Regions from separate parts of the Erwinia pyri genome, predicted to be linked through region 1. Evidence: predicted binding sites of a transcription regulator. Region 1 holds the regulator's gene; each other region holds the start of a gene.
What was found. Region 1 encodes PurR, which represses purine synthesis genes. Its sites were predicted from a motif close to CANGCAAACGTTTGCNTG; they were not measured.

Region 1 (7,592 bases):
TGAACACTTATGACAACTCGATCCTCTATACCGATGCTATGGTGGACAGCACCATCAGCCTGCTGAAGTCCCGCAGTGATAAATTTAATGTTGCTCTGGTCTATCTCTCTGATCACGGGGAATCGCTTGGGGAGCACGGCATGTATCTGCATGGCGCACCTTATCTGTTTGCCCCCTCTCAGCAGACGCACATTCCTTTCCTGCTCTGGATGTCGCCCGATTACGCCAGCGCCTTTGGCATCAGTCAGGCCTGTCTCCGCCAGGCTGCCAAAACCGAGGCAGTGTCACAGGACAATATCTTCCATACGCTGCTGGGAATGATGAATGTGCAAACCCGAGAGTATCAGCCAGCGCTGGATATGATCCGATCGTGCCAGGCGCAGTAGCCCAGTTTGTACCAGACCTGTCGGTCTGGTACGCTACCTGAACAGGCTGATTTTGCAGGCGCAAATGCGTTGCTTACGCTAAGCTTGCCCTGTCGGCAAACTTTCCGACAACGCACCTATGGTTAATGTCAGGCAGGAGATAACGCGTAGGCTGCCATCGCTACGTTAAAAAAAAGTCCTTTGTCTAGTCGACCGGTCTACCAGGAGAAATAATGGAATTGAAAAAGCTGTTCACCCCTTTGAAAACGGGTGCGATTACCGTTCCTAACCGCATTTTTATGGCCCCTCTGACCCGACTGCGCAGCATTGAACCGGGCGATATTCCTACTCCGCTGATGGGTGAATATTACCGTCAGCGTGCCAGTGCCGGACTGATCATCACTGAAGCGACGCAAATCTCTGCACAGGCTAAAGGCTATGCCGGCGCACCAGGTCTGCACTCAGCAGAGCAAATTTCAGCCTGGAAGGCGATCAACGCAGGCATTCACCAGGCGGGCGGCCACAGCGCCGTTCAGCTCTGGCACACCGGCCGTATTTCCCACACCAGCGTGCAGCCAGAGGGCAAAGCCCCGGTCTCCTCTTCTGCCATCAACGCAGAAACCCGTACTTCCCTGCGTGATGAGCAGGGGCAGGCAATACGCGAAGCCACTTCCACTCCCCGCGCGCTTGAAGTGGATGAGATTGCCGGGGTAGTTAATGATTTCCGTCAGGCGGTGAGCAATGCCCGTGAAGCGGATTTTGACCTGGTGGAGCTTCACTCCGCGCACGGTTATTTGATTCATCAGTTCCTCTCTCCTGCATCTAACCAGCGCACAGACAGCTATGGTGGCAGCATAGAAAACCGCACCCGCTTTGCTCTGGAAGTGGTTGATGCTGCCATTGCCGCCTGGAGCGCTGACCGCATCGGGATCCGCATCTCCCCGCTGGGTCCGTTCAACGGTCTGGATAATGGTGAAGATCAGGAAGCCGCGGCGCTCTACTACCTCACTGAGCTGGCGAAGCGTAATCTGGCCTATCTGCACATCTCCGAGCCTGACTGGGCCGGTGGTAAGCCTTACAGCGAAGCGTTCCGTAAAGCTATTCGTAGCGTCTACCCGGGCGTGATTGTGGGTGCCGGTGCCTATACCGCCGAAAAAGCGGAAGAGCTGATTGAAAAAGGGTTGATTGACGCAGCTGCCTTTGGCCGTGTTTATATCGCCAACCCGGACCTGGTTGAGCGGCTGCGTGAAAACGCCCCGCTTAATGCGCCGCGCCCTGAACTCTTCTACGGCGGCGGTGCAGAAGGCTATACGGATTATCCCTCTCTCGCCGGATAAAAGTAAACCAAGCTGCGTCCGGTGCGGCCTGTGAAGTTTTGATAAGCCTTACTGACAGTTATTTCCCCGGCAGGCAAAGCCTGCTGGTTACCCTGCCGGAAAATCATCGCTATACTTATTTTTATTACCCGTTATCGGATGATAACGTTTTTCACAAAGAGGATGTTATGCGCTTACTTCACACCATGCTTCGCGTTGGCGATCTGCAGCGTTCCGTTGATTTTTATACCAAAGTTTTGGGCATGCGCCTGCTGCGTACCAGCGAAAATACCGAATATAAATACACGCTTGCTTTTGTGGGTTATACCGAAGAGAGCGAAGGCGCGGTAATTGAGCTGACCTATAACTGGGGTCAGGAGAGCTACAATCTGGGCGACGCCTACGGTCATATTGCGCTGGGCGTGGATGACGTTGCGGCTACCTGCGATCGTATCCGTCAGGATGGCGGCAACGTAACGCGTGAAGCAGGCCCGGTTAAAGGCGGCACCACCATCATCGCCTTCGTAGAAGATCCCGATGGCTATAAAATCGAGCTGATTGAGAACAAGCATGCGGGTCACGGCCTGGGTGCCTGATTCTCCAGGGCGCCTTAAGGGCGCCCTTCTTCTCCCTTCCCCTGCTGCATCTCGCGGTGAAATTTGCCATAATGCGCGCTGCATTTTTTCGCCAATGAGATCCTGATGTCTGAATCGAACGAACTGAACGCCCTCAGCAGCCGTTTTCGCGGCTTTTATCCGGTAGTAATCGATGTGGAGACCGCCGGATTTGACGCGAAGACCAACGCGCTACTGGAAGTGGCTGCCGTTACCCTGAAAATGGATGAGAATGGCTGGCTGGAGAAAGACGAAACGCTCCATTTCCACGTTGAGCCGTTTGAAGGTTCTGTTCTGCAACCTGAAGCATTGGCTTTTAACGGCATTGATCCCTCTGACCCGCTACGCGGTGCAGTCAGTGAATATGAAGCCCTGCATGCCATATTTAAACTGGTGCGCAAAGGGATCAAAGATCGGGACTGCAATCGCGCCATTATGGTGGCGCATAATGCCACCTTTGATCTCAATTTTATGAATGCGGCCGCTGAACGGGCCGGTCTGAAACGCAACCCCTTCCATCCTTTCGTGACCTTTGACACGGCCGCGTTAAGCGGGCTGGTATTAGGGCAAACCGTACTGGCGAAAGCTTGTGCTGCGGCAGGGATGGCGTTTGACAGTAGTCAGGCGCATTCCGCTTTGTACGATACGGTGCAAACGGCCGATCTCTTCTGTGAGTTAGTGAACCGCTGGAAACGGCTGGGTGGCTGGCCGCTGCCCGTACCGGAAAGCGAAGCATAAAAAAAGGGCGAGGAATTTTCCTCGCCCTTTTACTTTCTGACTGGCTTATTCAGCGGTGTCAGAAGGGTATTTTTGTGCAGTTTCTTTGATCAGCTGCTGCAGTTCGCCCTGCTGATACATCTGAATGATGATGTCGCAACCGCCGACCAGCTCACCATCCACCCACAGCTGCGGGAAAGTTGGCCAGTTTGCATATTTAGGTAATTCCGCGCGAATTTCCGGATTCAGCAAAATGTCCACATAGGCGAAACGTTCGCCACAGGCTGACAGCGCCTGAACGGCCTGGGCCGAGAAGCCGCAGCTTGGCAGTTTCGGTGAACCTTTCATGTAGAGCAGAATCGGGTTTTCTGCTATCTGGCGCTCAATTTTCTCAACGGTACTCATAAATGGCTTCCTTAATCGGATACTTCGTGTCTATTTAGTGTAGCGACTCTCTCCGCACGATGAAAACGACATTTTACTGAGAGCATTTTCGGCGTCTGCGCCTCACAAGCCCAGGCGGATACATTAAAATAACATTTCCCTCTGATTATTGCAGCGCTGATGGCGGTAAACTGGATAAGGTTTGCGCAGATAACCAGCTGATTTGGCTTATTTTTACAGGTTTTACTTGTTCTGCATCATTGAAACAAAAAAGACCTTACCTTTTGTTAAACAGTTAGATTAGAATTGCCCAATGAGCCTGCTGCAAAGCAGATATCCCTGTTTTTGGCACGCTTTGGCCGCCGGTCGAAGCACAAACTGTTAATGGTAACGATGCGTTTACTCATCACCCTCTTTATGCTGGCGTTTGCTCAGCTCTTTTTTAATATGGCGCACGCATCGCCACACGCTCCCGTTAATGCTAATCATCATAAGACGGACGCCGGTACGCCAGCCCGGGAAGATGAGCGACGTAAACGCAGGCCGGTTAAAGCGAGCTCAACTAAAAAAGTGAAAGAGTCCACCAGCAAGAAATCCCGCTTAACCTCCGCTCCGAAGCTCAAGCTTAAAAAGAAAGCACCTCAGGCAACTGCCGCCGCTACCCCCAGCAGAGTTAACAAAAAAAGCGTTAATGAGGGTAAAAAACGTTACGGGCGTCACCGTGGTAAAGCCGCGCAGATGGAAGCGCTGACCGCCGATCTCGATTCGGCGCCGCTGAAGTTGAGCAAAGCTCACCGTGCCCGCTATCAGAAGGCGCGTGAAACCGCGATGAACAAACTGATGGGCCAGCTGGGTAAGCCTTATCAGTGGGGCGGAACCTCACCGAAAACCGGCTTCGACTGTAGCGGACTGGTCTGGTATGCCTATAAAGATCTGGTGAAATTTAAGATCCCCCGCACCGCTAATGAGATGTATCACCTGCGCGATGCCGCCTCAATCAAACGTGATGAGCTGGAAAAAGGGGATCTTGTCTTCTTCCGCATTAATGGCCGCGGCGCTGCCGATCATGTGGGCGTCTATCTGGGTGACGGTAAGTTCATTCAGTCCCCGCGCACCGGCAAGGATATCCAGGTCAGTGCGCTGGGCGAAGATTACTGGCAGCGCCACTATATTGGCGCCCGTCGGATGATGACGCCGAAAACCATTCGTTAAAAGTGATACAGGGGCCAGTTGCCTGGCCCCTGTTCAGACTAGTGCATGATGGCGGTAAAGCTGAACGCCATAATCATCGCCAGTGCGCAAACCGTGGTCAGTAGTGAGAACTTTAAATCGGTATCCATTTTTCTTCCTGAATAGCCCTACAGTTTATGGTGTTACCAATTTTCCCATACTTAGCGGTAAAAATCTCGTTTTCTCTGCTCAGCCTTGTTAGAATTCTTTTTTTGTTGCGCAACGCTCGCTTATCTTCACTGTTCTGCGGGTGACCACTCTTTTCCTTCCTGACGAATCCGACAGCAACATAAAAAAATGATTTAAGACGTCAGGTTTTATTCTTACCAGGCAAACGATTAACAACAGCCTTATCAACATGTTGAGATAAGCGCAGGAGTAGCTAGTTCATGGCAACAATTAAAGATGTGGCAAAACAGGCCGGGGTGTCGACCACCACCGTTTCCCACGTCATCAATAAAACCCGCTTTGTCGCCGAAGAGACGCGGGAGGCCGTCTGGGCTGCAATTAAATCGCTGCACTACTCCCCCAGTGCAGTGGCCCGTAGCCTGAAGGTTAATCACACCAGAACCATTGGTCTGTTAGCCACCTCCAGCGAAGCGCCCTATTTTGCCGAGATTATCGAGGCGGTGGAGAACTGCTGCTTCGCAAAAGGCTATACCCTGATCCTGGGCAATGCCCATAACGATCTGCAAAAGCAGCAGGCCTATCTGTCGATGATGGCGCAAAAGCGCGTGGATGGTCTGCTGGTGATGTGCTCAGAGTATCCCGATCCGCTGATCAGGATGCTGGAAGAGAACCGCAATATCCCGATGGTGGTAATGGACTGGGGCGAGTCCCGCGGTGACTTTACAGATACCGTGCTGGATAACGCTTTTGAGGGCGGCTATCTGGCCGGGCGCTATCTGATCGATCGTGGTCACCGCGATATCGGCGTGATCCCCGGGCAGATGGAGCGCAACACCGGCGGCGGTCGCCATGCCGGCTTCCTGAAAGCGCTAGCTGAAGCCAATATTACGCTGCGAAAAGAGTGGCTGGTGCAGGGTGATTTCGAACCGGAGTCTGGCTATCAGGCGATGCAGCAGATTTTGTCGCAAAAGCAGCGCCCGACGGCGGTCTTTTGTGGCGGTGACGTCATGGCCATGGGCGCAATTTGCGCTGCGGACGAAATGGGCCTGCGGGTCCCGCAGGATATATCGGTGATCGGTTATGATAACGTGCGCAACGCCCGTTACTTTACGCCAGCGCTGACTACCGTCCATCAGCCAAAAGAGCGTTTGGGCGAGACCGCCTTCGATATGCTGCTGGACCGCATCACCAGCAAACGGGAAGATCCGCAGACCATTGAGGTGCATCCTTCACTGATTGAACGTCGCTCGGTCGCCGACGGTCCTTTCCTGGATTACCGCCGCTAAACGACTTGTGCACCTCTCTCCTCCTGCAGCCAGGGGCATACTCTGCCCCTGGCCTGCGCTGTTTACCCGCTTTGTTATTCTTCCTCACGCAGCCATTCGCTGTTCAGCGTATCGCTTTCTCCCAAATAATCGAGTAGCCAGCTCAGCGCCGGTGAAGCCTGCTGTTCAGACCAGCTGACGCAGCAGGGACTGTCGGGAAAAGCGGCAGCAAGCTTAAGCTCGTGCAGCGTGCCCTGTTTCAACAGAGGCCGGGCAAAATGTCCCGGCACCATGCCCACGCAAAGCCCGGCTGACAGACAGTCGAAGGCGCTTTCCCAGTCCGGCACCACCAGCCGCCGCTGGTTATCCAGGGTCCAGGTTGTTCGCTTGGGGAGTGCCCGCGAGGTATCCTCCAGCACCAGCGAAGGCCACTCCCGGATCGCCTCTTCAATGATTACCTGCTCCTTGTGCTGCGCCAGAGGATGATCTGCCGCTACCACACAGCGCCAGTTCAGTGCTCCCATATCGCGAAAGGCAAAACGGCCGCCTACCGGAATAGCCTGAGTCGCCCCGATGGCCACATCAACCCGGCCATCGGCCAGCGCATCCCAGACACCATTGAACACCTCTGGCGAGAGATGCAGCTCCATATCCGGAAAGTGGCGATAGAAGTCCACCACCAGCTGGCGCGTGCGCTGTGGTTTGACTATCCGATCGACGGCAATGTTGATCTGTCCGCGCCAGCCGTTTGCCACCTGCTGACACTGCCGTCGGGTGGCGAGCATTTTTTTGATAACACTACGCCCTTCCTGCACAAATACCCGTCCCGCTTCGGTCAGCACCACATCCCGATGCCGCCGTTCAAACAGGGGAACCGCCAGCCACTCCTCCAGCTGCCGCACTGTATAGCTGATAGCTGAGGGGACCCGATGCAGCTCTGCCGCAGCTGCGGTGAAACTGCCGGAGCGTGCTACGGCATCAACGACTTCCAAAGCGTGTTCTGACCACATAACCTGCCTGCAAATTTTTTGGAGGGAACAGGCAAATATTACCGTTTCACAAGCTGATTGACACGCGATTACACTCTGCGGCGTTCGATTCATTACCCATAAAGAGAAAAAAATGCCTGGAAAAGGATTTATAGTTTACCTCGCGCTGCTCAGCGTTGCGGGTTTCCTCGCCACCGATATGTACCTGCCTGCTTTTATCGCTATGCAACAAGATTTGCAAACCAGCGCGGGCATCATCAGCGCCAGCCTCAGCCTGTTTCTGGCCGGTTTTGCCAGCGGTCAGCTGATCTGGGGGCCGCTGTCCGATCGTATTGGCCGTAAGCCCGTGCTGCTGATGGGCCTGAGCCTGTTTGCCATCAGCTGTGCCGCTATGTGGTGGGTTGAATCTGCTTCCCTGCTGCTGGCGCTTCGATTTGCGCAGGCCATCGGCATCTGTGCCGCCGCAGTGAGCTGGCAGGCGCTGGTGGTTGACCGCTATCCGGCCGCCCAGGCTAACCGCGTCTTTGCCTCTATTATGCCGCTGGTAGCCCTTTCGCCAGCGCTGGCTCCGCTGCTGGGTGCC
Region 2 (7,592 bases), 1.1 Mb from region 1:
TGTTTGCCGCCCTGGAAAAATTGCGGGCCGGTTCCCGGCAGAATCTCAAAGCGCCCGCCTCGGTTACCGACTGGCGTCCCATCGTTCATGAAATGCGTCTCTTCAAGTCCCCCGAAGAGCAGGCCATTTTACGTGAAGCGGGCCGTATCAGCGCGCTGGCGCATACCCGCGCCATGCAGCAGTGCCGCCCCGGCATGTTCGAATATCAGCTGGAAGGGGAGATCCATCACGAATTCAGTCGTCATGGCGCGCGCTATCCCTCCTACAACACCATCGTTGGCGCAGGCGAAAACGGCTGCATCCTGCACTACACCGAGAATGAGAGCCAGATGCGCGAGGGCGATCTGGTGCTGATTGATGCCGGCTGTGAGCTGCAGGGCTATGCGGGCGATATCACGCGAACTTTCCCGGTCAGCGGCAAGTTTACCGCCCCCCAGCGCGCTATTTATGACATTGTGCTCAAGTCACTCAACACGGCGCTTAAATTGTTCCGCCCTGGCACCAGCATCCGTGAAGTGAATGCGGAAGTGGTCCGCATCATGGTCACCGGGCTGGTGAAGCTGGGCGTGATGAAAGGTGAAGTGGAGACACTGATTGCAGAGCAGGCGCATCGCCAGTTCTTTATGCACGGGCTGAGCCACTGGCTGGGGCTGGACGTTCACGACGTAGGTCATTACGGCAGCGATCGTGACCGCGTACTGGAACCTGGAATGGTTATCACCGTCGAGCCGGGCCTCTATATCGCTCCGGATGCGGATGTCCCGGCAGAGTACCGCGGTATCGGGATCCGCGTGGAAGATGACATCATTATCACCGCCGACGGCAATGAAAATCTCACCGACAGCGTGGTAAAAGAGGCGGATGAGATTGAAGCACTGATGGCGGCAGCGAAAGCGTAATGAGCATTGTAATTGCAGGCGGAGGAATGGCTGGCGCCACGCTGGCGCTGGCTGTTTCTCATCTCACGCAGGGAAAAGTGCCGGTCACGCTGGTGGAAGCTACTGCGCCAGCCAGCCGGACGCATCCGGGCTATGACGGCCGGGCGATTGCGCTGGCTGAAGGTACCTGTCAGCAGCTGGCCGCCATTAATCTGTGGCCGTTTCTCCACTCCTGCGCCACGGCGATCACGCACGTACACGTCAGCGATCGCGGGCACGCCAGCTTTGTTTCGCTGGCGGCAGCCGAACATGGCATCTCAGCGCTGGGGCAGGTGGTGGAGCTGCATGATGTCGGCCAGCGCCTGTTCAGCCTGCTTGAGAAAGCGCCCGGCGTGCGGCTGTGCTGCCCGGCTAAAGTCACGCAGGTGATACGTAACCAGCAGAGTACCAGCGTGACGCTGAGCAGTGGCGAAACGCTGGAAGCTCAGCTGCTGGTAGCCGCAGATGGGTCACGTTCTGCCGTTGCGGCCTCCTGTGGCGTACAGTGGCAGTCGCACGATTATCAGCAGATAGCGGTTATCGCCAACGTCTCCACGCAGCAGCCGCACGGTGGACGCGCCTTTGAGCGCTTTACCGAGCACGGTCCGCTGGCCCTGTTGCCGATGTCGGCAGGAAGAAGCTCGCTGGTCTGGTGCCATCCTCTGCAGGAGAAGGCTACCGTTGACGGCTGGAGCGACAGCCAGTTTATGGCGGAGCTGCAGAAAGCTTTCGGCTGGCGGCTGGGTCGTATCACTCAGGTAGGTCAGCGACACAGCTATCCTCTTCAGTTGCAGGCCGCCTCTCAGCATGTTTCTCACCGGCTGGCGCTGGTGGGCAATGCGGCGCAAACGCTGCACCCTATTGCCGGTCAGGGTTTCAATCTGGGGCTCAGGGATGTGATGTCCCTTGCGGAAACCGTGGCCGCATCCTGGCGCACAGGCGAAGATGTGGGGAGCTATGCCACGTTGCAGCGCTATCAGCAGCGTCGCCAGCCGGATGCTGCCGCCACTATTGGCATTACCGACACGCTGGTCAGGCTGTTTGCTAACCGCTATATACCGCTGGTGGCAGGACGCACTCTTGGCCTGATGGCCATGGACGCGCTACCGCCAGTGCGGAATTTGCTTGCCGAGCGCACGTTAGGCTGGGTCGAGCGTTAAGGAGAAAGCAGTAATGCAAACTTATGATCTCATCGTCGCAGGCGGCGGTATGGTTGGACTCGCCGTAGCCTGTGGCCTGCAGGGCACGGGGCTGAAAATCGCCGTGCTGGAACGCGAGCCAGAGCAAGCGTTTACCCTTACAGCAGAGCCCGCGCTACGCGTCTCTGCTATCAACGCCGCCAGCGAGCGCCTGCTTCAGCATCTTGATGTCTGGACCACCATCCTGTCGACACGCGCCAGCGCTTATCATGGCATGGAGGTGTGGGACCGCGACAGCTTCGGGCGCATCGCTTTTGACGATGGCCAGCAGGGCCTGGCCCATCTTGGGCATATCGTAGAGAACCCGGTCATTCACCACGCATTGTGGAAAAAAGCCAGCGAACTCAGCAACGTCACGCTGATTGCCCCCGCTGAACTTCAGCAGGTCGCCTTTGGTGACAACGAAGCGTTTGTGACCCTGAAGGATGGCACCATGATGAGTGCCCGGCTGCTGGTGGCTGCCGATGGTGCCAACTCCTGGTTGCGTAATAAAGCCGATATTCCGCTGGCCTTCTGGGATTACGAGCACCATGCGCTGGTCGCCAACATCCGCACGGAGCAGCCTCATGAGGCGGTAGCGCGTCAGGTCTTCCACGGTGACGGGATCCTGGCCTTCTTACCACTAAACGAACCTGACCTCTGCTCTATCGTCTGGTCCGTTTCTCCGCAGGAAGCGACCCGTTTGCAGTCAATGCCTGCTGAGGTCTTCAATCAGCAGCTTTCCGTGGCGTTCGATATGCGGCTGGGGCTGTGTAAAGTAGAGGGCGAGCGTAAAACATTCCCGCTGATGGGGCGCTATGCGCGTAATTTCGCGGCGCACCGCCTGGCGCTGGTGGGCGATGCCGCGCATACCATTCATCCGCTGGCCGGGCAGGGCGTTAACCTGGGCTTTATGGATGCGGCTGAACTGATAGGCGAAGTAAAACGCCTGAATCAGCAGGGTAAAGATATTGGGCAGCATCTCTACCTGCGTCGTTACGAGCGCAGCCGTAAACAGAGCGCGGCCATGATGCTGGCGGGAATGCAGGGTTTCCGGGAGCTGTTCAGCGGCACTCACCCGGCGAAAAAACTGCTGCGTGACCTTGGCCTGAGTCTGGCCGATAACCTGCCCGGCGTAAAACCCCGCCTGCTGAAACAGGCAATGGGGCTGAACGATCTGCCGGAGTGGCTGCGCTAATCTCTGCCTGCCGATGGGGCGAATGCAGCTATGCCACCCACGCGGCAAGATCCTTGCCGCGTATTTCCTGATTCATCTGTTGCAGTTCGGGCAGAGAGGCCTGGCTTAACGTCACTCCTTTTTCACCCAGGGTTGTTGCCAGCTGCTGTTGAAACCGTCCAAGCTGCTGTGGATCCAGATAGTGTGCTTTCGCCCCTGTATCCATTTTATCCCGCCCGTTAGGATTGATTCGGATCAGGGTATCTGCAGGGATTTTCACCCCTTTTGCCAGACAGGCCAGGCTTAGCGTTGCCAGATCCTGAACAGTATTGAGTTCGATCTCTTTTAATCTGCCCCCCTTCGCCGAGCCTGCCAGAGGATGGTTTTCACTCTGATAGCTGTAGTTCTTCGCTTCTCCCCCCAGCGAGCCTTTTATAGCGTGCGTTTTGAGGTCGTCGATCTTACTGAAGCCAAATACCATGGGAACGATTTTACCGTCATTGATCATCGCCAGCAGCGGTGCTTTACCCGCCTCAAGCTGCTGCTGCAGTGTTTTTGCCGCCTCCGCCAGCATAGGACGCAGCGCCGGGCCATCAAAGCGCTGTTGATGGTGGTCAGAAAAATTGATCGTGACGGACTCAGGAAATTTCAGCAAAGCCACGCTCTGCTCTGCTGGCACATTTTCAAACTTTTTTGCCCCATTGTTGCGTGCGCTGGTCAGCAAGTTCTGTAACCAGTTCGCCGCGACTTCACTAACCTCTTGGTCAGCGCTCGCCTGCAATTGCAGGGCGTTTCCAGTGGAAGGCAGCGGGCGTCCGCTTGCCAGATAACCGCCGATAGCCTGAGTCATACGATGCTGAAAAGCGCGGGCAACGGGGTTGCTGCTGTGCATCCCTCTGCCGTGAGAATAGACGCGGGGGTTGCTCCGAAAATTATTACGGGTGACCTGCTCAGATAATTTTTCGGGGGTACGATCTGAAAAAAAGACCTCTCCCTCCAGCGATTGCGTCCCGCCTTTGGCATCATTGACGCCCCCTCTTAATTCGCCCGATGCCAGAATTTCAAATCCCCACGGAGAACCATGCAGCGCTTCAGGTTTGGTATAGCCTTTTGGCGCTGTTGGATTCATAGAGGAGAGCAGCGCACCGTGCATTTTTTCGCGCAGCGCCACATCGATAGATCGTCGTCTGGAAAGCAGATCAACAGGTGAGAGGTTAGCTTCATTAAGCTGGCTGGCCTTATGTCCTTCCTCTCTCAACTGGGTGATAGCGGCTGGGTCGTGCTGTTCGACCGCCTGGTGAAGCGGAAAGGTATTCACTGAGGTTGATTTGATATCCATAGCCTGTAACCAGAAGAGAGATTGTCACGTTAAGTGTTCATTCTGGTTAAACGGTTCCCGCAGAACGGCTTCATTTGAAAAATTCTAATTTCACCCCTGTTTTCAGATTACTTATTTTCATGCATTAGATGTTTCATCTTGCCGAATTATTTTGGACTCTTTGCAGTAACGCTATTTTTAAACTGGTCTCACCGCCCTTAATTGTCATTTTTGCGTGCTTCTTTACAGATTTATGGTGAAAAATTTCGGAAACTCTCCGCTGGCCCAGGGGGCGATCGGAAATTTTCGACCCCGTTTTACTTATGGTTAATGGCTGCGTTCAGTGGTAAGTTCAGAACCAGGTTATCGTTTGCGTACGGCTCAGAGCCGCAGCAGGACGTCCAACTAATTGCCTCACAGGATTGATATGACTCAGCAAACCCCCTTGTTCGAACAGCATCAGGCATCAGGCGCGCGCATGGTCGATTTTCACGGCTGGATGATGCCGCTGCATTACGGCTCGCAGATGGATGAGCACCATGCCGTGCGTACTGATGCCGGCATGTTCGACGTGTCGCACATGACTATTGTCGATCTCAACGGTGCGCGTACGCGTGAGTTCCTGCGCTATCTGCTCGCCAACGACGTCGCCAAACTCACGCAGCCTGGTAAAGCGCTTTATACCGGGATGCTGAATGCATCCGCTGGCGTAATTGACGATCTCATTGTTTACTTTATGACCGAAGACTTTTTCCGACTGGTGGTCAACTCGGCGACCCGGGAAAAAGATTTGGCGTGGATTGCTGAGCATGCGGCGCCTTACGGCGTGCAGCTGACGCCGCGTGATGACCTGTCGCTGATCGCCGTGCAGGGGCCTCAGGCGCAGGCAAAAGCGCAGACGCTGTTTGATGAGGCGCAGCGTGAGGCAGTTGCCGGCATGAAGCCATTCTTTGGCGTGCAGGCGGGTGAGCTGTTTATCGCCACCACCGGCTATACCGGTGAAGCGGGTTACGAAATTGCGCTGCCGAATGAACAGGCTGCTGATTTCTGGCAGAAGCTGCTGGAGGCAGGCGTTAAACCCGCCGGTCTGGGCGCACGCGATACGCTGCGTCTGGAAGCGGGCATGAATTTATATGGTCAGGAGATGGACGAAGGTGTCTCTCCGCTGGCCGCTAACATGGGCTGGACCGTAGCGTGGCAGCCTGAAGATCGTGATTTCCTTGGTCGTGAGGCGCTGGAAGCGCAACGTGAAAAGGGCACTGACCAGCTGGTGGGTCTGATCATGACGGAGAAAGGCGTGCTGCGAAATGAGTTGCCGGTACGCTTTACCGACAGCGAAGGCAATCTGCGTGAAGGGATCATTACCAGCGGCTCCTTCTCTCCAACGTTAGGTTGCAGCATCGCCCTGGCACGCGTTCCTGCTGGCATTGGCGAGCAGGCCATCGTGCAGATCCGTAACCGGGAAATGCCGGTAAAAGTCACCAAACCTGTTTTTGTTCGCGCCGGAAAACCCGTCGCCTAATAACGATAACTTCTCAGGAGAGCAGGGCTATGAGCAATGTCCCAAATGAACTGAAATACCGCGACAGCCATGAGTGGGTGCGCAAAGAAGCTGACGGAACTTACACCGTGGGCATTACCGAGCACGCGCAGGAGCTGCTGGGCGATATGGTTTTTGTCGATCTTCCTGATGTCGGCAACACCTACAGCCAGGGCGATGACTGCGCCGTAGCTGAATCTGTGAAGGCAGCTTCCGATATCTATGCGCCGATCAGCGGCGAAATTATTGCAGTTAACAGCGCGCTGGATGGCGAACCGGAGCTGGTTAACAGCGCCCCCTACGCCGAAGGCTGGCTGTTCAAAATCAAAGCCAGCGATGAAGCCGAGCTGGATGCGTTGATGGATGCGGATGCTTATAAAGAGAGCATCGACGAATAACTGCTTACGCGGGTGGGGCGGCCTTGACCGTCCCGCCCTGCTTACCCTGCCCGATTCAGGATTTACCGCTAATGACTCAGACTCTCAGCCAGCTTGAACACACCGGTGCGTTTATCGAACGCCACATTGGCCCGTCGCAGGAGCAGCAAACGGCGATGCTCAATGCTACCGGTGCCAGCTCACTCCAGGACCTTATTGCGTCAATTGTGCCCGCAGATATCCAGCTACCGAGCCCGCCTGCGGTAGGGGATGCGCTGACCGAGCATCAGGCGCTTGCGGAGCTGAAGGCGATTGCCAGTCAGAATCTGCGCTATAAATCCTATATCGGCATGGGGTATACCCCGGTACTGACGCCGCCGGTTATCCTGCGCAACATGCTGGAAAATCCGGGCTGGTACACCGCCTATACGCCTTATCAGCCAGAGGTCTCACAGGGCCGTCTGGAAGCACTGCTGAACTTCCAGCAGGTGACGCTGGATCTCACCGGGCTGGATATCGCCTCCGCCTCATTGCTGGATGAAGCTACCGCTGCGGCGGAAGCGATGGCGATGGCAAAACGCGTCAGCAAGCTGAAAAACGCTAACCGCTTCTTTGTGGCGGACGATATTCATCCGCAGACGCTGGATGTGGTGCGTACCCGTGCGGAAACCTTTGGGTTTGAGGTGCTGGTCGACAGCGCAGCAAAAGTGCTCGACCACCAGGACGTTTTTGGCGTGCTGTTACAACAGGTTGGCACCACGGGTGAAGCTCACGACTATACCGATCTGATTGCCGAACTGAAAAACCGCAAGGTCATTGTCAGCGTTGCGGCAGATTTTATGTCTCTGGTGCTGCTGCAGGCACCGGGCAAAATCGGCGCGGATATCGTGTTTGGTTCCGCACAGCGCTTCGGCGTACCGATGGGCTACGGCGGCCCGCATGCGGCCTTCTTTGCTGCGCGTGATGAGCATAAGCGCTCGATGCCGGGACGTATTATCGGCGTTTCGCGCGATGCGGCAGGCAACACCGCCTTGCGTATGGCTATGCAGACCCGCGAGCAGCATATCCGCCGCGAAAAAGCCAAC
Region 3 (7,592 bases), 1.7 Mb from region 1:
GGCGGTCTACAGCAACGAAGGCTTTATCCCGGAAATTGACGACAGCCTCGATCGTGAAGCTGTGTTTGCCGAATTCAACCGTCTTACCGACTCCTTCCTGACGCAGAGCAGCGTGCTGGGGACGCTGAATGAACTCCTCCCAAAGGATTCAGTGATCGTCGCCGCTGCGGGTAGCCTGCCTGGCGATCTGCAGCGCGTCTGGCGCAACAGAGATTACAACGGCTACCACGTGGAATATGGCTACTCCTGTATGGGCTACGAAGTTAGCGCCTCGCTGGGGGTGAAGCTGGCCGAACCGCACCGTGAGGTCTATACGCTGGTGGGCGACGGCTCATTTATGATGCTGCACTCCGAGCTGGTCACCTCCATTCAGGAGCGAGCCAAAATCAACGTGGTGCTGTTCGATAACATGACCAACGGCTGCATCAACAATCTTCAGATGGAACATGGAATGGAGAGCTTTACCACCGAGTTCCGCTTCCGTAATAGCGAAAGCGGCAGGCTGGACGGCGGCTTTGTGCCGGTGGACTTTGCCGCTATCGCAGCCGGTTACGGCTGTAAAACCTATCGCGTGACCACGCTGGAACAGCTGAAGGAGGCGCTGGAAGATGCCCGCAGGCAGAGCGTTTCCACGCTGATTGATATCAAGGTGCTGCCGAAAACCATGGTGCACAAATACTTCAGCTGGTGGCGCGTGGGCGGCGCACAGGTTTCTGAATCAGAACGTATTGATGCCGTCGCCCGCATGCTTAACGAGCATATCGACCAGGCACGCGAATACTGATCCCCTTTTTACTCTGAATAACAGCCCGGAACCGGGAACTGCCAGAAAATAGTGGCAGAGCCGGAGACCGCGCTGAACCCTACATTATGAAGGATATGCTATGACTCTCAGACTCGGTGTTATCGGTACAGGTGCAATTGGTCAGGAACACATTCGCCGCTGCAGCAAAGTGTTGCAGGGGGCAAAAGTGGTCGCCGTCTCCGACATCAATATTGATGGCGCGAAGGGCATCGTTAGCCGTTTAGGGCTGGAAGCGGAAGTTTATGCCAACGGCCATGATGTGATCGCCTCTTCCGATGTGGATGCGCTGATTGTGACCTCATGGGATCCCACCCACGAAGAGTTTACCCTTGCTGCCGTGGCTGCCGGTAAACCGGTATTTTGCGAAAAGCCGCTGGCGCTGAGCGCTGAAGGGTGCCGCCGTATTGTGGATGCAGAAATTGCGCACGGTAAGCGTCTGGTGCAGGTCGGTTTTATGCGCCCTTATGATGCGGGCTATCGTGCATTAAAGCAGGTGATTACCAATGGCGACATCGGTGAGCCTCTGATGCTGCACTGCGCGCACCGTAACCCCGCCGTTCCTGAAAGCTATACCACCGATATGGCTATCACCAGCACGCTGATCCATGAGCTGGACGTGCTGCGCTGGCTGACGGAAGACGACTATAAATCTGTGCAGGTGGTCTTCCCCCGCTCGACCAAAAACAGCCATGCAAAGCTGCGTGACCCGCAGATAGTGCTGTTTGAAACGCAGAAAGGCACCCGCATTGATGTCGAAATCTTTGTGAACTGCGCCTATGGCTACGACATCCAGTGTGAGGTAGTGGGTGAAACCGGTATTGCCAGACTGCCAGAGCCTGCTGCGGTGCAGATGCGCAAAGAGGCGAAACTTTCGACCACCATTCTCACCGACTGGAAAGATCGTTTTATTGACGCCTATGACATCGAGCTGCAGGCATTTATTAACGATGCCACGGCTGGCAAGCTGCAGGGCCCGTCTGCCTGGGATGGCTATGCGGCCTCCGTTGCGGCTGATGCCTGCCTGAGAGCGCAGGAGAGCGGCGTCATTGAGGCGGTTGAGCTGCCGCCTCGCCCGGCGTTCTATAACAAGTAATGCCATTTTTCCCCGCCGTGGGCGGGGAAAACGCTGAACCGATCCGCAGGGAGAAACAGATGAAAATCGCTTTTGACGTTGATGTCATCAAAGAGATGGGCATTACCAAAATGGTCCATCAGGTGGCGGACTGGGGCTACAAATATATTGAGCAGTCGCCGCATCCTCAGATTAACCCGTTTTACAAGCACCCCAAGGCCAGTCGGGAGATCATTACCGAATACAAAAATGCGCTGCGTGAAACCGGCGTGGAGATCTCCTCCTTTATCGTCGTCTACCGCTGGTCCGGCCCGGATGAGGCACGCCGTCAGGCTGCCGTACGTAACTGGAAGCGGATGATTGAAATTGCGGTTGAAACCGGCGTGCAGGTGATCAATACCGAGCTTTCCGGGACGCCAAACGAGCCGGAGATCTGCGAAGAGATGTTCTACCGCTCAATGGAAGAGCTGCTGCCGATCGTCGAGCGTGAGGGGATCCGTATCGAAATTCAGTCCCATCCGTGGGACTTCTGTGAAGAAAATAATGAAACGGCGGACCTGGTAAAATCGTTCCGCAGTGAGAACGTCAAATATCTCTATAGCGTGCCGCACACCTTCTTCTACGACAAAGGCAAGGGCGACGTTAAAAGCATGCTGGAGTACGCAGGCGACGATCTGTCGCACGTGCTGATTGCCGATACCATGAACCACACCAAGCATTGCCGCTACATCGTGAACCCGCCGGGCGTGGATGCCGTCGTCCATCAACATGTGGGCGTTGGCGAAGGGGAGGTCGATTTCGCCACCCTGTTCCAGACCCTGCGTGAAATGGACTTTGCTAACCGGAGTTACAAGGTAGGCGGAGAGTCGATTATCGCCTCTTCCCTGTTCGGTTACCCGGAAAAGATGCCGCGTCAGGCGGTGGAAACCCGCGAGCTGATCGAGCGTGAGCTGCTGAACCGTTAATCCGTGGCGGCAGCGCTGCCTTATCCCCGACGAGAAAAGACGATGAATAAAGAGAACGTGAAGCTGGCGATAGCACCGATTGGCTGGACCAACGACGATATGCCGGAACTGGGTGCGGAGAATACCTTTCAGCAAATCGTCAGCGAAATGGCGCTGGCAGGGTTCACCGGCAGCGAGGTGGGCAGTAAGTATCCGCGCGATCCCGCCATATTGAAACCGATGCTGGAGATACGTGGCCTGCAGATTTGCAACGCCTGGTTCAGCACCTTTTTTGGCAATGGAGACAAAGCGAGGACCATTGATGAATTTATCAACCATCGCGATTTCCTGCACGCCATGGGCGCCAAAGTGATTGGCTGTTCCGAGCAGAGCAAGAGCATTCAGGGGACCTCGCTGCCGGTGCTGGATGAGAAGCCCAACTTCAGCGATGAAGAGTGGCGCTTAACGGCGGAAGGCTACAACGAGCTGGCGAAGCTGGCGGCAGAAAAGGGCATGCAGGTCTGTCTGCATCATCATATGGGCACGGCCATTCAGACTACGGAAGAGATTGACCGTTTTATGGCGCTCACTAACGATGATGTCTACCTGCTGTTCGACACCGGCCACGCCTACTACTCTGAAGGCAGCCAGGCGAAGATGCTGGCGATCCTTGAAAAGTACCTGCCGCGTATCAATCACATCCATCTGAAAGATGTGCGTGATGAGGTAGTGGCGCAGGTTAAGAGCCAGAAAATGTCCTTCTTAGACGGCGTGAAAAAGGGCACTTTCACCGTGCCTGGCGACGGCGTTATCGACTTTATGCCGGTATTTTCCCTGCTGGATGAGGCGGGCTATAAGGGCTGGATGGTGGTGGAAGCGGAACAGGATCCGGCGTTAGCCAATCCGTTTGAATACGCGGTTAAAGCCAGAAAATACATTCGCGAGCATGCGGGCCTGTAGCTTTATCAGCAGTCTCTCTGAAAGCGCATAAAAAAGCCCCGGTCAGTTGACCGGGGCTTTTTGTTAATGCGTTCGCGCTTACTGCAACGTTGTTTATTTCAACGTAATAGTGTTGATGATGTTTTCTGCATCGGTCTGGGACTTCTGCTGATTATCGGCGGGCAGGGTGATCTGCAGCGTCAGCAGTTTGCCGTCAACCTTCGCCAGCACCACGGAGGACCAGGAAGACTGGTTCTTGGCAGAGATGACCGTATCCAACTGCTGGGCAGGCTGACCTTTCAGATCCACCGATTTGTTGGTCACCACCTGCAGCTGCGGATCGCGATTGCGCTGCTGCTGCTCAAGGCGCTTGGCCAGTACATCCAGACCATCGGTAGTGGCATCGCCTTCGATAACGATAATCGCTTTCTGTCCGGTCGCATCGGCATAGACGTGCATGTTATTCGCCTGAGTACCGAGCTTGCCGCTCTGATCGGACATGCCGGCAGGCAACGTGAAGCCTAATTTACCATCCATCAGGCTCACATTTTGCGAGCTCTGGCTGCTGCTGACGCCGTTGTCATCAGCGGAGGCTTTATCATCTTTGCCGTCGCAGGCGGTCAGTCCAACCACCAGTAAACCGATACCGGCATATTTCAGTAAGTTACGCATCATGATCCCTTTTACGTTAGTCGTGTGCTGCAATAGAGCCACTCATAAAATAGCAATCAGCTGGCAAAAGCAACCGCCGGCCTGTACAGCATTCAGCTTAACCGAAGTTGACCTGCGCGCGACTCGATTTTTCCGCCAGGCGCTTAAGCATCGCATTTAACAGCAAACCGTAAGCAGGCAGGAAGAAAATCATGCAGATGAGCACTTTAAAGCTGTAGTCCACCAGCGCAATTTCCACCCAGTTCTGCGCCATAAACGGATCCGGGCTTTTATAGAAGGCGATAAAGAAGAAGGCCAGCGTATCGCTGATGTTGCCCAGGAACATGGCCGACGCCGGAGCAATCCACCACTGAGGCAGCTGACGCAGACGGTTAAAAACGTGGACATCCAGGATCTGCCCCAGCGCATAAGCCATAAAGCTGGCGCAGGCGATACGGGCGACAAACAGGTTTACCTCTTTCAGCGCGGCAAATCCCTGCCACTCCCCCTGATAGTAGAGGGCGGAGATGCTGTAGGAGATAAACAGTGCCGGAACCATTACCGCAAGGATAATACGACGAGCCAGCGGTGCGCCAAAAATCCGCACGGTGAGATCGGTTGCCAGGAAGATAAACGGAAAGCTGAAGGCTCCCCACGTGGTATGGAAGCCAAACAGAGAGATCGGCAACTGCACCAGGTAATTACTGGAGGTGATCACCAGGACGTGAAATAACGACAGCCAGACCAGCGCATGCGTGCGCTGACTTTTCGAGAATGAAATCATCTTGTAGCCTTTTTGAAAGTTGGGGTGAGGGAACCCAATGAAAATGGTCTCGCGTAGCGAGTGCGCGGCATCTTACCGAAACAGAGTGCTAATGCAATGGTTAATTTTAGCGCAAACGTTATCGTTATATGTGAGCTTGCACCAGCGAAGTGTGTGGGTAAAAATAAATGCAGTTCCCGACTTTTAAAGAGAGTGTTATGAGCGATCTGTTCGCCAGTGCCGACCAAACCCTGGATGCCATGGGGCTGCGCTGCCCGGAGCCAGTGATGATGGTGCGTAAAGCCGTGCGCCATATGCAGGAGGGCGAAACCCTGCTGATTATTGCCGACGATCCCGCCACGACCCGCGATATCCCAGGCTTCTGCCGTTTTATGGAGCATACGCTGGTGGCCCAACTTACCGAGCAGGTGCCCTATAAATACCTGTTGAAGAAGGGGCTGTAGAGCTGTCAATGACAGTTGCTGAAGTCAGTGTTAAGGCAAGTTGTCTGAAGGAATAACGTCAGCAGTAAGGTGTGGAGAAAGGTCAGGTCGTCTGTAAATGCAGGCGATCTGGTCAGGGAGAACGGGCTGAACACAAAAACGCCGTGAACCCTTCCATGGGGGCTGCGAAGCGGCGTCCATGCCGCTTAGCTTTTGCTTATCAGCCCATTCTCCCTTCCCAATAGCTTTAGTGTTGCCTGTTGATACAATTTACCTGCCAAAGCCAAAGCCAAAGCCAAAGCCAAAGCCAAAGCCAAAGCCAAAGCCAAAGCCAAAGCCAAAGCCAAAGCCAAAGCCAAAGCCAAAGCCAAAGCCAAAGCCAAAGCCATGCTTTTGATCTGTTTGACCGCCGAACACACTGGCAAAACTGAATCTGATGGGTGGCACCATAAGGCACGTTAGCCGAGTGTATGCCGCAGGGATGCGGCATCCAAGCCTACAGGGAGGTATTTACGGCGTCTCGGATAACGTGCCTTATGGTGACGCCTTACCACCGCACCCGGTTTTGACCTGTGTAAGCCTGAAGCTTCCCAAAAACGTCGTACGCCTTACCACAACCAGTTTCGAAGTGAAGTGTACAGAAAGGTCAGGTCGTCTGTGAATTCAGGCGATCTGGTCAGCTTTTCCGAAGCAGACGTAATGCATTAGCGGTTACTAACGCTGTAGCGCCTGAATCGGCGAGAACTGCCAGCCACAATCCGGTAATGCCCATCAGCGTCGTGATCAGAAAGATCCCTTTCAACCCCAGCGCAATAGTCACGTTCTGGCGGATATTGGCATGCGTCGCTCTGGACAAGCGGATCATGGTTGCCAGCCCGCCCAGCCGATTATGCGTCAGCGCGGCGTCGGCGGTTTCCAGCGCCACATCGCTGCCGCTGCCCATGGCAATGCCGATAGTGGCGGCTTTCATCGCGGGAGCATCATTAATGCCGTCGCCGACCATGGCAACAGGCTGCTGCTGATTAAGCTCGCCGATGGCCGCCACTTTGTCTGCAGGCAGCAGGCCAGCACGATAATCAATGCCCAGCTCTCCGGCAATGGCGGCTGCGGCACGAGGGTTATCGCCAGTCAGCATCACCGCCTGAATGTTCATTGCCTTCAGCTCAGCCAGCGCAGCTAAAGCATCGGGCCGTAACGTATCACGCAGCACAATCAGCGCGGTTGGCCGGCTCTCTTCCAGCAGTACCACCACCGTGTTGCCCTCGGCTTCCAGCCGGATGACCTGCTCAGCCTGACGGGAAGTCAGCACGTTTGCTGCCAGTCGGCCCGGCGCGCTGATTAAAAGTTTGTGACCACCAACTACTGCCTCCACGCCGCTGCCTGCAAGCGCCCGCTGCTCGCTGGCCTGCGGTAGCGTCAGCTTTCTTTCCGCAGCCTGCGCCACCATCGCTTTCGCCAGCGGGTGTGAAGAACCGCTTTCCACCGCCGCCGCTTTGGCCAGCAGGGAAACTTCACTCTCCTCGGTTAGCGGCACAACGGCGACAACCTGCGGCTTACCTTGCGTTAGCGTGCCTGTTTTATCAAAAGCCAGGGTGCGAACGCCATTCAGGCTTTCCAGCGCCGCGCCACCTTTGATCAGCACCCCGCGGCGGGAAGCCGCAGCCAGACCAGAAGTAATGGCTGCCGGGGTGGATATCACCAGCGCGCAAGGGCAGCCAATCAGCAGCAGCGTCAGACCTTTATAGATCCACGGCTGCCACTCTGCCGCCATCAGCAGCGGCGGGATTATCGCTGTCAGCAGCGCTAATGCCATGATTATCGGCGTATAGATCCGGCTGAAACGGTCCAGAAAGCGCTCAATGGGCGCACGATTCGCTTCGGCCTCTTCAATCAGATGCAGGATGCGGTCAATCGCGCTCTCGCCCGGCTCAGAAACCACTTCCAGCTGAACCTGACGGTCAACGCTCAGGCAGCC
Region 4 (7,592 bases), 2.1 Mb from region 1:
TATGGCAGTATCATTTTTGATGCTTCTTGTCGTCGCGCTGTTTGGCGAAAAGATCATCACTACCCTTTATGGGCATGACTACACACAATCGGGAAACCTCGTTACGTTATTGTCGTTAGCAACCTGCTTTTCGGCAATGGGAACAGTAGCTTATCGCTATATGGTGAAAGAAGGTGGTTTTAATTATCTGCTGGTTAAGATTGTTTTACTGGTGGTAATTAGCGTAGTGACCAACTGGTTCTTCATCCGTTTCTGGGGATTAACAGGAGCTGCCTGGAGCGTACTGGTAACAGAACTGCTCTCCCTGACGGTAATGAATTATCTCTTTAAGAATGGCGTCATTCTTAAAATACAGCTTTCCTCACTCAACTACAAAACCTACAAATGAGGTAAAAAATGTTAAAACTCAAAGCAGAATTGAGAAAAGGCGTCTTATACCTGCTCAAAAAAATGCCTTGGTCCTATCAGGACAGAATTCATTATTTTCATAAATTTAAGCGGTTACCTAACATACACCAGCCAAAATTATTTAATGAGAAAATTCTGTATAGAAAATTTGTCACCGGCGACTATGTTCGATATGGGAACCTTTCGGATAAAATTCTGGTGCGCGACTACATAGCAAAAACAATTGGTGAAGAATATTTAATTCCCATGCTGCATGAAACGGCAGATCCGAAAACGCTGCTTGGGCTTAAATCTCTTAAAAATACCGTTATTAAGCCAAATCACGGTTCTGGTATGGTAGAAATACTGCTGGAAGAGCCAGATTGTATTCAGAAACAGCTGTTAGTTAAACGCTGTGAAGAGTGGCTGAGCCGCGATTTCTCACACCATTCCCGTGAGATCCATTATCGCTATATTAAGCCGCGCATCGTGGTGGAAGAGTATGTGGGCGACGGTAAACTTGCCGCCGTGGATTATAAATTCCACATGTTTAACAAGAAAGATGGCAATTTTGAGTATGTTCTGCAGATTATCTATAACCGCTGCGGTAATGCGCCACTCTCTATGAACTTCTACGTAAACAGCTTGCAGCAGTGCTTCTACAAAATTCGTGATACGGGGCTGGATATCAGCGGTGACAGAGAAACGCTGGAAAAGGCGCTGGCGCTCAGTAAGAAGCTGGCAAGTGATTTTGACTATGTACGGGTAGACTGGTACATCAGTGAAGGACAGATCTACTTTGGTGAGCTTACCTTTACCCCGGGTGCTGGCCTGGTAACGGGACTGGATATGGGTCTGGATAAAATGATGGGTGATATGTGGCTACAGGAGAAGAAGGCGGCAAATCTGCCCGCGACTTCTGACGTAACGCCGCTGCCGGTCGCGCTTAAAAAGATCTGAATGACCCGATCGGACTAACGAGCCGTTTCTCTATGAGAAAGCGGCTCGCTTGTTTTCAGGGCATAGGATAATCAGTAGGGGTGTGGCTCATGACGTCGATGAACACATCTTTTGTGATGTGCCAGAAGTTGTGCAGGTTTTCCATACTCAACGTGATGCCTAACAGCCCTGTAACGAACCAGCATGACATGCCGATCCCTACACCAGTAAAAATGAAGGCGATGCCGTTGCGGCTGGTTTTACGGCACTTCACGTTAAAGGTGCTGGCGAAAAACATCATTACTGCACTCACCAGTTCCCATCTCATCAATACCAGGCTAGCGGTTAAGGTACCCATATCTGTTCATACTCCAGGTAAGACTGCCCTGACAAAAGGCCAAGTCATCACCAGTTCAGCCGAAAAGTTGCCAGGTTGCTTTTCATCTGAGCAGACACAAAGGGTCATAGAAGTGTGACGACCGTCACATTATATCACTCGATTTTAAAATTTGAACAAAATTCAGCCCTGGTATGGTAGTTTTTTGCGGGCGTGATAAATAAGCTTTTATTTCCTGAGGTTTACATAATTATTCCAAAAATGGCGAATAGTGGGCTTATTGCTGCAGCACTACTTCCGAACAGCGCTTGTCAATTTGTTGCGTCGCCATAAAAGAGATGATGTCGTTATTAAGAGGGTTATTAGCGGAATCGGCGAGAAAATTATTTTTGAGACGCGAAATGAAAATTAATTCCGTTAAGAGCGCATTTAACTATTTATTTTTTAATCTGCTTTGTTTGCACGTGCTTACCCAAGGTTGATGATATAACCCGTCATTCACTCCAGAGCTTAATTGCGTAACGTTTTTAGCTTCTTCTATTTCAGACTTAAACCAAATTTTCTCTTTGGGATGAATCCGACCTGTTAAAAGTTGTGCAACCTGCCCCTGGGCTGTAGGCTTTTTCATACTCAAAATCCTTACCTCCTATCCCTGTTATTTTACGGGACGGGCAGGCTTTGCCTGAAAATTAGCTCGCTGAATAACGGCTTAGTAGTCAGCATCGGGCAATAAAACCAGAAAGGAGCCTTTGTGTTTTTTACTCAACGCTCATTCACCGCCATACAGGTGAGGGAGGATGCATGTCTGACTATTCTGAACAGGCTGTAGGGAAGGGCAAAAAGCCGTTGCCGACGCTGCGCAAATCCCTGCAACGGATTTATCTGGCGATCATTGTCGTGTCGCTGATGTTCAGCGGCATCTCGCTGTCGGTGCTGTCGCTGTTTGCGTTGCGCAGCTATGCAGAAAATAACCTTCAGCTGGTCGCCACCACGCTGGGCTACAGCCTGGAACCGGCGGTGTTAGCGGGCGACGCTGCCACAGCCAGCGATATTGTCCGGCAAATTGGTGCGACAGCAGAGTTCGGCCACGCCAGGGTTCTTGATGCCAGTAAGAGGGTACTGGTCAGCTGGCCCGCTTCCGGCACCCGTCACGCCGAAGGCGTGGGAGATCTGGTGACGCACTGGCTTTTCCCGCAGCCGGTCAGCGTGCCCATTATGCATGCCCGACAGCAGATTGGCGAAGTGTGGCTGACTGGTGACGCCAGCCGGGTGATGCGCTACCTCAGTCAGGCGCTGAAATGGCTGAGCGGCAGCCTGCTGATTACCGCAATTCTTGCGTTCTGGCTCTCAAACAGGATGCACGCCGGGATCCTGAGCGGCCTGCTGAACATTGCCTCTGTGGCTCACGATGTCCGGATACGACGCGCCTTCTCAATGCGGGTGCCTTCTTCCTCTATTGCAGAGCTGAATAAGCTGAGCGGAGATTTCAACAGCCTGCTGGATGAGCTTAGTGAGTGGCAGCATCATCTGCAGCGTGAAAATGATTCGCTGGCGCATCAGGTGTTGCATGATGCGCTGACCGGCTTACCCAACCGCATGGCTTTTGAACTGCAGCTGAAAAAGCTGCGTAGCGATCCTCTGCAGAGGAAGAAACTGGCGGTACTGTTTATCGATGGCGATCGTTTTAAAGAGGTGAACGATACCTATGGCCATGCCGCCGGCGATAACGTACTGGCAGAAACCGCGCAACGCCTGCGCAATAAGCTGCGCAAAGAAGATATGGTAGCCCGCCTGGGAGGCGATGAGTTCGCCGTATTACTGACCGGAATCGAAAGCGGCGCCCAGGCGGCCAGGGTGGCGGAAAATATCATAGAGGCGATGCGGCAGCCGATTCGGCTGGGGAACGGCGAAACGGTATCGCAATCCCTGAGTATTGGCGTGGCGCTGGCCAGAGATCATGCGTCCGGGGAGGCGTTGCTGGCGACGGCGGATGCGGCGATGTACCACATCAAAGAGCTGGGCGGCGGCTGGTATTTCTCCCCCTCATTTTGGGGCCAGGATCCGCAGGCCGCGCCACAGATCCGCCATCGGGCCTGAACGGTTGCAGCGCTAATGCCAGGGCAACGCCCCTCTTTGTGCAGAAAGGGCGCGGCTGGCACTCGTCAGCTGCAGGCAGGGGTGACAGTTTTATCGACCACGCTGGCACAGGGGTGCGTAGCAAAATCGCTGCAGTCGAAGCGATAGCCAGAAGGGCGGATCAGCGACTGGCGACGCATCATGTGGCGGTAAGCCGTTGGGGTCTGCGAAAACTGACGGCGAAACACGCGAGAGAAGGTCTGTTGTGAGTCGTAACCATACTGCATGGCGATATCAAATACCGGACGCTGCGTCTGGCGTAATGCTTCGGCAGCCAGCGTCAGGCGGCGTTCACGGATATAGTTGCCCAGCGTCTGTTTAGTGACGGTACGAAACATCCGCTGTAAATGCCATTTCGAATAGCCCGATTTTGCAGCCACTTCGTCAATCGACAGCGTTTTATCGAGATTGCCTTCAATCCAGTCGGTAAGGGTGTGAATGATGTCGTCATGCATACTGGTCTTCTCCCTGGTGAGAAATTTCAGTTCGTCTTCTCAATGGCTGCTGAGTATAATTCCTCAAGTTAACTTGAGGTAAAGGCCTGAATGAAAATAAATCGCAATTGCCCTAACAAGCGGGAGCTGACTCCGGGCGATGTCGCCCAGCGTTGTGGCGTGGCCGTTTCTGCACTGCACTTTTATGAAAGCAAAGGATTAATCAGCAGCTTCCGTAATGCCGGTAATCAGCGGCGTTATCACCGCGATGTGCTTCGTCGGGTGGCAATTGTGAAAATTGCCCAGCGCATTGGGATCCCGCTGGCGACGATTGGCGAACATCTGATGCAGCTTCCTGTCGGACACCGAATGTCGCCTAAAGAGTGGAAAGTGCTGACGGAAAAGTGGCGCGAAGAGCTGGATCGGCGAATTGAAACCCTGACCCGGCTGCGTGACGATCTGGATGGCTGCATCGGCTGCGGCTGTCTCTCTATGCAGGATTGTCCGTTGCGTAACCCCAATGACCAGTTAGGCGCGCGCGGTACCGGTGCCATTCTGCTGGAGCCGGAACAGGAATAAGCCCCATGCCTGAGTGGGGTCTATACTGCTAACTCTTCGTTTAACACAAGGTTAGCGCATGATTACCGTTCACCATCTTAATAACTCCCGCTCGCAGCGCGTGCTCTGGATGCTGGAAGAGTTAGAACTCCCTTATCAGATTAAGCTTTACCAGCGCGAAGCCACCATGCTGGCGCCTGAGGCATTAAAAAAAGTGCATCCGCTGGGTAAATCTCCGGTTATCACCGACGATAATCGGGTGATTGCGGAGTCGGGTGCGATCCTTGAGTACCTCGCTGAGCGATATGACACAGAAAACAGGCTGAAACTTCTGGATGAAGAAGCACGCCTGCAGTCTCGCTACTGGCTGCATTATGCAGAAGGGTCTCTTATGCCGTTGCTGGTGATGAAGCTGATCTTCAGCCGGATGGGGCAGCCCCCGGTGCCGTGGCTGTTACGGCCCGTTGGCAACGCTTTTGGCAAGGGCGTACAGAAAGCTTATCTGGATAAGCAGCTGGCGACCCACAGGGACTTTATTGAACAACATCTGAGCCGCCACGAGTGGTTTGCCGGGGCGCAATTCAGCATTGCCGATGTGCAGATGAGCTTTCCTCTTCAGGCGCTGAGCGCCCGTGGCGGAGCGGCAACCTCGCCTGCCATTCAGGCCTGGCTGGCAAAAGTGCAGAGCCGCGCAGCCTGGCAGCGTGCCCTGCAAAAGGGCGGTGAAGTGAAGCTTAGCTGAATCTTTTTTCCCCTGAAGAGGTCCAGCGTTTCAGCATTCACTCCGGCCCATCCACCTATAAGAAATCACTATTACGAGGCGGCAGGGCAGATGGGTAGAGTTTCCGCTTTCCGCGGCGAAATAAAACCGCAAGGAGCTGGCTCAGGGTTTGTGCAAAAACAGGCACAAACAGCAGTTGAAAATGCAGTAATAAACGCTGGATAATCGTTTGCCTTTAAATGGTAGCCTTTTGCGTGGCGTAGTAAACGTTTGCCTTTTTTCCAACCGCCGCCCTGAACGGGGTTTTTTGCGGTCTGTGAACAGAGTGTCCTGGGATGGTAAAACGTTGAACGAGGTCTGCTTCATGCGTCACGCAGCAATAACTCATAAGAAATCTCAGGGGATTTTTCACTATGTCGACTCCTTCTCATCAGCCCGGCGGTTCGCTGGACAGCTGGTTTAAAATTTCTGCGCGCGGCAGCTCTGTTCGCCAGGAAATCATAGCAGGCCTCACGACCTTCCTGGCGATGGTCTATTCCGTTATCGTTGTTCCTTCCATGCTGGGCAAAGCGGGTTTCCCTCCGGCGGCCGTCTTTGTCTCAACCTGTCTGGTCGCGGGCTTCGGTTCACTGGTCATGGGGCTGTGGGCTAACCTGCCAATGGCCATAGGCTGTGCTATCTCGCTGACCGCATTTACCGCGTTCAGTCTGGTATTGGGTCAACATATCAGCGTGCCCGTGGCGCTGGGTGCCGTCTTCCTGATGGGGATCCTGTTCACCATTATCTCTGCCACCGGCATTCGTTCCTGGATCCTGCGCAACCTGCCAATGGGCGTGGCGCATGGCACCGGCGTGGGAATTGGCCTGTTTCTGCTGCTGATTGCCGCTGATGGCGTAGGACTGGTGGTGAAAAACCCGGCGCCAGGTCTGCCTGTTGCATTGGGAGACTTTGCGTCGTTTCCGGTGATGATGTCGCTGCTGGGGCTGGCGGTGATTTTTGGCCTGGAAAAACTGCGCGTGCCGGGTGGTATCCTGCTGACGGTTATTGCGATCTCCATTCTCGGTCTGATCTTTGACCCGGCGGTGAAGTATCAGGGGCTGTTTGCGATGCCAAGTCTGAGCGATGCCCAAGGCAATTCACTGGTGTTCAGTCTGGATATCCTCGGCGCGCTGAAACCTGCGGTGCTGCCAAGCGTGCTGGCGCTGGTCATGACGGCCGTTTTTGATGCTACGGGTACCATCCGTGCGGTGGCCGGGCAGGCAAACCTGCTGGATAAAGATAATCAGATCATCAACGGCGGTAAGGCACTGACCACTGACTCCGTCAGCAGCATCTTCTCCGGGCTGGTAGGCGCTTCGCCTGCAGCGGTCTATATTGAATCCGCAGCGGGTACGGCGGCAGGCGGTAAAACCGGCCTGACGGCGATTGTGGTTGGCATCCTGTTCCTGCTGATCCTGTTCCTCTCCCCGCTGGCTTACCTGGTGCCGGGCTATGCTACCGCGCCTGCGCTGATGTATGTCGGTCTGCTGATGCTGAGCAACGTGTCGAAAATTGATTTTGATGATTTTGTCGACGCGATGTCCGGTTTGCTGGCGGCGGTGTTTATCGTCCTGACCTGTAACATCGTTACCGGCATCATGCTTGGTTTCGGTTCACTGGTAATTGGCCGGATATTCGCAGGCGAGTGGCGCAAGCTGAATGCCGGCACGGTGATCATTGCGGTCGCGCTGGTGGCATTTTATGCCGGCGGCTGGGCGATCTGATTTTCCGGGAGCCGGCTTGCGGCTCCCGCTTCTCATTTTCTCTCCAATTTTTTCTGCAAATAGGCACTTCCTGTTTTTAAACCCTTCCCCTTTTTGTTTTACTATTCACCAGGTCCGATCGCATTTTCGTCTGAGTTTTAGCACTCCCCAGGAAGACGTATAAGGAAAACATGGAAATCTTTTTTACTATCCTCATTTTAACGCTGATGGTGTCGCTCTCCGGCGTTGCCGCCCGCATTATCCCCTTTCAAATCCCGCTGCCGCTGGTGCAGATAGGCTTGGGAGCGCTGCTAGCCTGGCCGACGTTTGGCCTGCAT

Region 2: gcvT (glycine cleavage system aminomethyltransferase GcvT) is a predicted target of PurR. The motif match lies at 4,950-4,967, and genes of this name have one in related genera.
Region 3: tusA (sulfurtransferase TusA) is a predicted target of PurR. The motif match lies at 5,304-5,321, and genes of this name have one in related genera.
Region 4: Q3V30_RS19235 (NCS2 family permease) is a predicted target of PurR. The motif match lies at 5,772-5,789, and genes of this name have one in related genera.

The regions. Positions count from the first base shown of each region.
Region 1 covers NZ_CP132353.1:2,008,505-2,016,096, reverse strand. Annotated here, with positions in the region: gene eptA (phosphoethanolamine transferase EptA) at 1-386, shown strand, start outside; gene nemA (alkene reductase) at 599-1,702, shown strand; gene gloA (lactoylglutathione lyase) at 1,870-2,277, shown strand; gene rnt (ribonuclease T) at 2,383-3,033, shown strand; gene Q3V30_RS09350 (Grx4 family monothiol glutaredoxin) at 3,079-3,417, opposite strand; gene Q3V30_RS09345 (C40 family peptidase) at 3,790-4,608, shown strand; gene cydH (cytochrome bd-I oxidase subunit CydH) at 4,647-4,736, opposite strand; gene purR (HTH-type transcriptional repressor PurR) at 5,016-6,041, shown strand; gene punR (DNA-binding transcriptional activator PunR) at 6,116-7,030, opposite strand; gene punC (purine nucleoside transporter PunC) at 7,143-7,592, shown strand, end outside.
Region 2 covers NZ_CP132353.1:866,902-874,493, forward strand. Annotated here, with positions in the region: gene pepP (Xaa-Pro aminopeptidase) at 1-899, shown strand, start outside; gene ubiH (2-octaprenyl-6-methoxyphenyl hydroxylase) at 899-2,077, shown strand; gene ubiI (FAD-dependent 2-octaprenylphenol hydroxylase) at 2,091-3,293, shown strand; gene Q3V30_RS04110 (hypothetical protein) at 3,322-4,611, opposite strand; gene gcvT (glycine cleavage system aminomethyltransferase GcvT) at 5,018-6,112, shown strand; gene gcvH (glycine cleavage system protein GcvH) at 6,142-6,528, shown strand; gene gcvP (aminomethyl-transferring glycine dehydrogenase) at 6,600-7,592, shown strand, end outside.
Region 3 covers NZ_CP132353.1:313,951-321,542, forward strand. Annotated here, with positions in the region: gene iolD (3D-(3,5/4)-trihydroxycyclohexane-1,2-dione acylhydrolase (decyclizing)) at 1-784, shown strand, start outside; gene iolG (bifunctional inositol 2-dehydrogenase/D-chiro-inositol 1-dehydrogenase) at 885-1,898, shown strand; gene Q3V30_RS01435 (sugar phosphate isomerase/epimerase family protein) at 1,958-2,842, shown strand; gene iolE (myo-inosose-2 dehydratase) at 2,885-3,781, shown strand; gene Q3V30_RS01445 (DcrB family lipoprotein) at 3,875-4,432, opposite strand; gene Q3V30_RS01450 (7-cyano-7-deazaguanine/7-aminomethyl-7-deazaguanine transporter) at 4,530-5,195, opposite strand; gene tusA (sulfurtransferase TusA) at 5,393-5,638, shown strand; gene Q3V30_RS01460 (hypothetical protein) at 5,888-6,067, opposite strand; gene Q3V30_RS01465 (zinc/cadmium/mercury/lead-transporting ATPase) at 6,294-7,592, opposite strand, start outside.
Region 4 covers NZ_CP132353.1:4,059,910-4,067,501, reverse strand. Annotated here, with positions in the region: gene Q3V30_RS19275 (MATE family efflux transporter) at 1-388, shown strand, start outside; gene Q3V30_RS19270 (ATP-grasp fold amidoligase family protein) at 397-1,347, shown strand; gene Q3V30_RS19265 (YjcB family protein) at 1,403-1,684, opposite strand; gene Q3V30_RS19260 (hypothetical protein) at 2,097-2,291, opposite strand; gene dgcN (diguanylate cyclase DgcN/YfiN) at 2,465-3,760, shown strand; gene soxS (superoxide response transcriptional regulator SoxS) at 3,826-4,254, opposite strand; gene soxR (redox-sensitive transcriptional activator SoxR) at 4,345-4,812, shown strand; gene Q3V30_RS19240 (glutathione S-transferase family protein) at 4,871-5,533, shown strand; gene Q3V30_RS19235 (NCS2 family permease) at 5,926-7,275, shown strand; gene Q3V30_RS19230 (Na+/H+ antiporter) at 7,446-7,592, shown strand, end outside.